Regions from separate parts of the Nocardia sp. NPDC004604 genome, predicted to be linked through region 1. Evidence: riboswitches for the same ligand, from Rfam matches in the RefSeq annotation. Region 1 holds a riboswitch; the other holds the start of a gene.
What was found. Region 1 has a riboswitch for cobalamin ahead of ABZW16_RS32680 (CbtB-domain containing protein). Riboswitches for the same ligand answer to the same signal wherever they lie in the genome.
Positions count from the first base shown of each region.

Region 2: it holds a riboswitch for cobalamin, as region 1 does, so the genes downstream of both, metE (5-methyltetrahydropteroyltriglutamate--homocysteine S-methyltransferase) here and ABZW16_RS32680 (CbtB-domain containing protein) in region 1, are expected to answer to the same signal.

Region 1 covers NZ_JBEXLC010000120.1:11,398-14,803, forward strand. Annotated here, with positions in the region: gene ABZW16_RS32670 (alpha/beta hydrolase) at 1-358, opposite strand, end outside; gene mhuD (mycobilin-forming heme oxygenase MhuD) at 801-1,115, shown strand; cobalamin riboswitch at 1,172-1,334, shown strand; gene ABZW16_RS32680 (CbtB-domain containing protein) at 1,364-1,558, shown strand; gene ABZW16_RS32685 (CbtA family protein) at 1,549-2,337, shown strand; gene ABZW16_RS32690 (hypothetical protein) at 2,374-2,841, shown strand; gene ABZW16_RS32695 (response regulator transcription factor) at 2,855-3,406, opposite strand, start outside.
Region 2 covers NZ_JBEXLC010000054.1:10,221-13,626, reverse strand. Annotated here, with positions in the region: gene metE (5-methyltetrahydropteroyltriglutamate--homocysteine S-methyltransferase) at 1-1,984, opposite strand, end outside; cobalamin riboswitch at 2,146-2,402, opposite strand; gene ABZW16_RS20485 (pyruvate carboxylase) at 2,734-3,406, shown strand, end outside.

The sequences.
Region 1 (3,406 bases):
TGGCCGCCCAGTTCTCGGCGGTGCGGCCGCGGAAATCAGGGGCGATGTCCTCGACGACGAGTGCACGCACCCGCTCCGGATACTGCGCGGCGAACACCCAGCCGTGCAGCCCGCCCATCGAATGCCCGATCACCACCATCGGTTCGGAAATCTCGGCGGTCGCCGAAGCGAGGTCGTCGATGAAGGCCTCGGTGTTCAATTCGGCGGGCGCGGGACGGCCGTGTCCCGCGGCGTCGAAGGTGTAGACGTGGCCGTATGCCCGCAGCCAGTCCAGCTGATCGCGCCAGGTGCGGGCGCTGCCCATCAGTCCGTGCAGCAGCAGGATCGGCACCCCTGCTCCGCCTTCGTCGTGCAACACTGTGTCATTTTGCAGCGCCTTTGGCACTGCGTGTGCACGGCCCCCTAATGGTCAGCATCGCGTAGCGATTCGATGAGGGGTGGTGGTCGGGTGACGGGTGGGCCTCGCGTCCGACCGGTCGAGACCTTTGGTGCGTGCGCTTCGACGACTGGGCCGCGAGACGAGCCGCGAACAGGGTCACTTGTAAGACTCACTACATCGGAGTCACCTGAAGGCGGGCAGTTCGGCGCTGCATGTACACCTGCCCAGCAGCCAAGCCGCGTGCCTGCGCCGCACGCGCATCGACGACTCGGCCGAGTTCAATGGCCGCTCCTTCCCGGATGCGAGGCGGCGCGAACGGGGTCGCTCGTAAGACTCGCTTCCCTAGTGGCAGAGTCGCGCGTCGACGCGCCAGCGCATGCGCTGCGGGGTGGCCGAATGGGGCAGACGTATGGTCGAAGCCATGGCTGTTGTGAAGATCAATGCGATCGAGGTTCCAGAGGGCGCCGGCCCCGAGTTGGAGAAGCGGTTCGCCCATCGCGCGCACGCGGTCGAGGGCTCGCCCGGATTCCTCGGCTTCCAGTTGCTGCGGCCGGTGGCCGGGGAGAACCGGTACTTCGTTGTGACCCAGTGGGATTCGGAGGAGTCGTTCGCGGCATGGCGCGACGGACCCGCGCGGGAGGCGCATGCGGGCGAGCGGCAGAAGCCGGTTTCGACGGGCGCATCGCTGCTCGAGTTCGAGGTCGTGCTGGACGTCGCGGGCAAGTCCGCATCCTGAAATCCGCTGGCCAGCACCGGCGCGCGACGCGCCCCACCGCGTGGTGGGCAAGGCGCGGTTGTGTTGACGGCGGATGCGGCCGGATGCGACAGTTTGAATGACAAACGCGAGGGTGACGCGGTAATTCGGTGAGATTCCGAAGCGGTCGCGCCACTGTGTTCTTGCACCGAGTCCTTGGTGCCGGAAAGCCAGACACCGGCACCTTCGCATCACCAACTCACGGGACGCGCATCCCTAGGAGGACTCGAATGGCTATCGCGCATTCACCGAGTCGGGCCACCGATTCGCTCGGCACGCTGCTCATCGCAGTGGGCGTCGTTCTACTCGCACTGCTCACCCTGTACCTGGTCGGCTTCGACCAGGGTGTCATCTCGCGCAGCGGGATGTACCTGCACGAGCTGATGCACGATGGACGTCACCTGCTCGGTGTGCCGTGCCATTGATCGGTTCGCTCAAGACCCTGCTGCTCCGTGGCCTGCTGGCCGGTCTTATCGCCGGTCTGCTGGCCGCGACAGTGGGCTATTTCGTCGGCGAGCCCAAAATCGAGGCCGCCATTGCCATCGAAGAGGCCGCTACCGCCAAGGAGAAGGCCGCCGACCACGCTCAGGAACCGGCCGGGCATACCCACGGTGACGAGGAGGAGCCGCTGGTCAGCCGGTCCGGACAGCAGGCGGGGCAATTCTTGGCGCTCGGACTTGCCGGGCTCGCACTCGGGGCCATATTCGGATCGGTCGCGTATTTCGCACGCAGGTACTCCACACTGTCGGGGCCGAAGCTCGCGCTCGGGCTGGCACTGGCCGGTTGGGCCGCGATCGTGGCGGTGCCGTTCTTCAAGTACCCGGCCAATCCACCCGCCGTCGGCGATCCGGACACCATCAACCAGCGGACCCTGCTGTGGTTGGCGGCGGTGCTGCTCGGTCTGGCCGCGGTCGGCATCGGGGTGTACGTCTACAAACTGCTTGCCGCGCAACTCGATACGCTCCGGCTGATCGCGGGGGTCGGTGCGTTCGTCCTGATCGTCGTGCTGGGCTACATTCTGCTGCCGGGCATCAATGAGGTGACCGACGACTTCCCGGCCGCGCTGCTGTGGCAGTTCCGTGCGGCGTCGCTCGGCGAGACGGCCACGCTGTGGGCCTGCCTCGGCCTCGGTTTCGCGGCACTCACCGAATTCGCCACGCGCGGTAGCACTCCGGTACGAGAGCCGGTCACTACCGCAGGCTGATCCGGAATTCGGATTGCCAAGGGCAGTGTCGGTGTCATGACCGGCACTGCCTTTTCCATACGGCCACGCACCCACCCACCGCGCTCGGTTTCCGTCGCATTCATCGGGCTCGTCATCGCATTGCTGTGCGGTGTCGGCGAGGCCATAACCTACACCGCCGTGCAATTGGACCGGACGAATTCCGATATCGGCTCTCTCACAACAGGTCTGGCCGTTCGTGGCGTCATATATCTAGTGGTGCTCGGGGTCGCCGTCCACATGGCGCGCGGCGCCCGCTGGGCCAGGATCGTGCTCACCTTCGGCATCGGCGTGATCGGCATGGCCTCGCTGATCATCGAGCCGCTGGCGGCCACGTTATCCGCCAGGGAAATCGGCGACCTGTTCGATAACCTCACCGCTGCCGCGGTGATCACCGGAATCTTCCGTACCGCGCACATCCTGGCCGTCCTGGTGGCCATCCCCGCAATGTACCGGCCGAGTGCCCGTCGATACTTCCGCTCCTGAGCCGTGTGCGTGGTCAGTGCCAGCCGGGACGGACCAGGCCGGATTCGTAGGCCATGACCACCAATTGGGTGCGGTCTCGGGCGTCCAGCTTCATCAGAATGCGGCTGACATGGGTGCGGGCGGTGGCGGGGCTCATGAACAGGCGTTCGCCGATTTCGGCATTGGTAAGGCCCTCGGCGACCAGGGTCATGACCTCGCGTTCGCGGTCGGTGAGTTCGGTGAAGGCGGCCGGTGGCGGCTGTTTGGCATGGGCGGAGAATTCGGCGATGAGGCGGCGGGTGACGCCGGGTGAGAGCAGGGCGTCACCGGCGGCCACCACTCGGATGGCGCGGACCAGGTCGGCGGGTTCGGTGTGCTTGACCAGGAAACCGGTCGCACCGGCGCGCATTGCCTCGAAGACGTACTCGTCGAGTTCGAAGGTGGTCAGTACTACGACCTTCACCCCGGCGAGCTTCGGATCCTCGGCGATCATGCGGGTGGCGGCGAGGCCGTCCAGAACCGGCATTCGGATATCCATCAGGACCACATCCGGGATCAGACTGCGACTCATCCGGACGGCCTGTTC
Region 2 (3,406 bases), on a different contig from region 1:
CATCGAGTCCGGCGATCGCATCGATGACCTCACCGAATTCCGAATAGCACAGGTGGGTGTGGATCTGGGTGGCATCCGATACCCCTGAGGTCGCCAGCCGGAACGCCCCGACCGACCACTCCAGATACGCGCCCTGGTCGGCCGCGCGCAGCGGCAACAGCTCCCGCAGTGCGGGCTCGTCGACCTGGATGATCCGAATGCCCGCGCCCTGCAGATCGATCGTCTCGTCCCTTATTGCCAATGCCACCTGGCGTGCCGAATCCGCCAATGGCTGATCGTCGCGCACGAACGACCAGGCCAAAATCGTCACCGGGCCGGTGAGCATGCCCTTGACCGGCTTATCGGTAAGCGATTGCGCGTAGCCGATCCAGTCGACGGTCATCGGCGCGGGTCGGGCCACATCGCCGAACAGGATCGGCGGCCGCACGCAGCGGGTGCCGTAGGACTGCACCCAGCCCGCTTCGGTGGCGGCGAATCCGTCGAGCTGTTCGGCGAAGTACTGCACCATGTCATTGCGTTCCGGCTCGCCGTGCACCAGCACGTCGAGTCCCAATTTCTCCTGCAGCGCAATGACATCGGCGATTTCCGAGCGCATCCGACGCACGTACTCGGCCGCATCGATCTCGCCCTTGCGCAGTGCCGCCCGTGCGAGCCGGATCGCCGAGGTCTGCGGATACGAACCGATCGTCGTGGTCGGCAATGACGGCAGCCGCAGCCGTTCGGCCTGCAGCACCCGTCGCTGCGGCGCGGGGGACCGCCGGGTGGCATCCGGACCGAGCGCCGCCAACCGCGCCCGGACCTGCGGATTGTCCAGCCTGGGATCGGTACGCCGGGTAGCAAGTGCCGAACGGGCGGCGACCAGTTCGGCGGTGATCGCATCGGGCCCCGCGCTCAGTGCGGTCGCGAGCAAGCGCACCTCGGCGACCTTCTCCGCACCGAATGCCAGCCACGAGCGCAACCGTTCGTCGAGGCCGGTTTCGGGCGCCAGCGTGTAGGGCACGTGCAGCAGCGAGCAGGAACTCGACACCGCAACGGATTTCGCACAACCCAGCAGCGCGCCGAGTGTCGTCAGCGCCCGATCCAGATCGGCCCGCCAGACATTTCGGCCGTCGACCACACCCGCGACCAGCAGCTTGTTCGCGAGCGCCGGTACCCCAGCCACTGCGGAGAGATCGGCGGCAGTGGTGAAGTCCACTGCGATGCCTTCGATTTCGGTCTCGGCCAGGGCGGCCAGCGCCGGGCCGGGACTGCCGAAGTAGGTCGCCACCAGCAGCGCCGGACGATCCGTCGCGGCCGATAGCTCGGCATAGGTGCGCCGGACCAGGTCGATCTCGTGGGCGGTCAGATCGGTGACCACCACCGGCTCGTCGAATTGCACCCACTCCGCGCCTGCCACGGCCAGCAGCCGCAACAGCTCACGGTAGAGCGGTACCAACTCGTCGAGGCGATCGAGCGCTGCACCGCCCGTCGCCTTCGCCAGTTTCAGGAAGGTGATCGGACCGACCACTACCGGCCGCGCGGGCACCCCGAGGGCAAGCGCCTCCTGCAGTTCATCCAGCACCTTCGACGGTTGCAGTGAGAACGCGGTCTCCGGGCCGATCTCCGGCACCAGATAGTGGTAGTTGGTATCGAACCACTTGGTCATTTCCAGGGGCTCGACCGTATCGGTGCCGCGCGCCGCGGCGAAATAGCGATCCAGCGGATCGGCGATTCCGGCCACCCGGGGCGGCAGCGCTCCGAGCAGCACGGCGGTATCGAGCACCTGGTCGTAATAGGAGAAGGTGCCGACCGGAATGGCATCGAGTCCGGCCGAATGCAATTCGGTCAGCTGATTGCGCCGCAGGTTGCGTGCGATCGCGTGTAGTTGCTCGGCGTCGATGTGTCCGGCCCAGTACGACTCGGTGGCACGCTTGAGCTCACGGTGCGGCCCCACCCGCGGGAGACCGAGAACCGTTGCGGTGAACGGGTTATGCGAAACAGTCACGAATTTCTCCAGTGCTGAGATCGAAGACCATCGCCCTACGAGCTCACGGAGACCAAGTGACGTGCCGGAAAATCCAACGACTGGAAAAACCAACCATGGAGCCCGACAGGTCGCACTGGTGGTCCGCGCGCCCAATCCACGAGGCGGTGGCCGCCGGATACGGCGTATCCGACACGGCTGGCAGGTCTTCGGACTTGCGGGCACGGGCCTTCTGGCCGACCCCGTACGGGGCTCACCTACTGGCCGTCGCTTCCCGGGCTGACCGTTTCGAGCGATCTGCAAGCAATCGCTACGGCCTACCCAGTGCTGATGACGGCGGTCGTTCCTGCATACCGCTGCGGGACAGTCCCGGATTCTCACCGGGTTCCCTCTCATCCGCACACCGGTATTCCGGTGGGCGAACTCGACTCCGTTGACGCGACGTCGGGGCTCCATCTCGTCTGCGCACGGCGAACCAGCTGCAACACCAAGCATAGGCGGGCGCGCAACCGGGTTTTGACGGCATACCTGTGATCATGATGTTCGCTGCGCAGGCCCACCCTTCGCCCGACCGCCACCCCCCACCGAATCACTACGCGATCCCGACTTTCGGGGCCGCGAACACGCCGCGCTGCAGGCGCGGCAAATTCAACACAGTATGTGACGACTGGATGAACACAACTTCGCAAGTCTGCTAGGAATGGTTGTGAAGATTCCTGCGAAGGGACTTCCCTGTCAAGGCTGCATTCCGGGCCGGGTACCTTAGGTCAATGTTCTCGAAAGTCTTGGTTGCCAACCGTGGCGAGATCGCGATCCGTGCCTTCCGCGCGGCCTACGAACTCGGCATCGGAACCGTCGCGGTATTCCCGTACGAGGATCGCAATTCGGTCCACCGGTTGAAGGCAGCCGAGTCCTACCAGATCGGCGAACAGGGCCACCCCGTCCGGGCGTATCTGTCCATCGAGGCGATCATTGCGGCGGCCAAGTCCGCCGGAGCCGACGCCGTCTACCCCGGCTACGGCTTCCTGTCGGAGAACCCGGACCTCGCGGCGGCCTGTGCGCGCGAGGGTATTACCTTCATCGGTCCGTCTGCCGCGGTACTCGAACTCGCGGGTAACAAGGCCCGCGCGATCGAGGCGGCCAAGGCGGCCGGACTGCCGGTACTGCGTTCGAGCGCGCCGTCGGCCGATGTCGACGAGCTGCTCGCGGCCGCTCAGGAGCTGGAGTACCCGATCTTCGTCAAGGCCGTCGCGGGCGGCGGCGGCCGCGGTATGCGGCGGGTTGCCGATCCGGCACAGCTGCGCGAATCGATCGAGGCCGCCTCCCGTGAGGCGGAATCGGCATTCGGCGATCCGACGGTCTTCCTGGAACAGGCCGTGGTGAATCCGCGCCATATCGAGGTGCAGATCCTGGCCGACCAGCACGGCAATGTCATGCACCTGT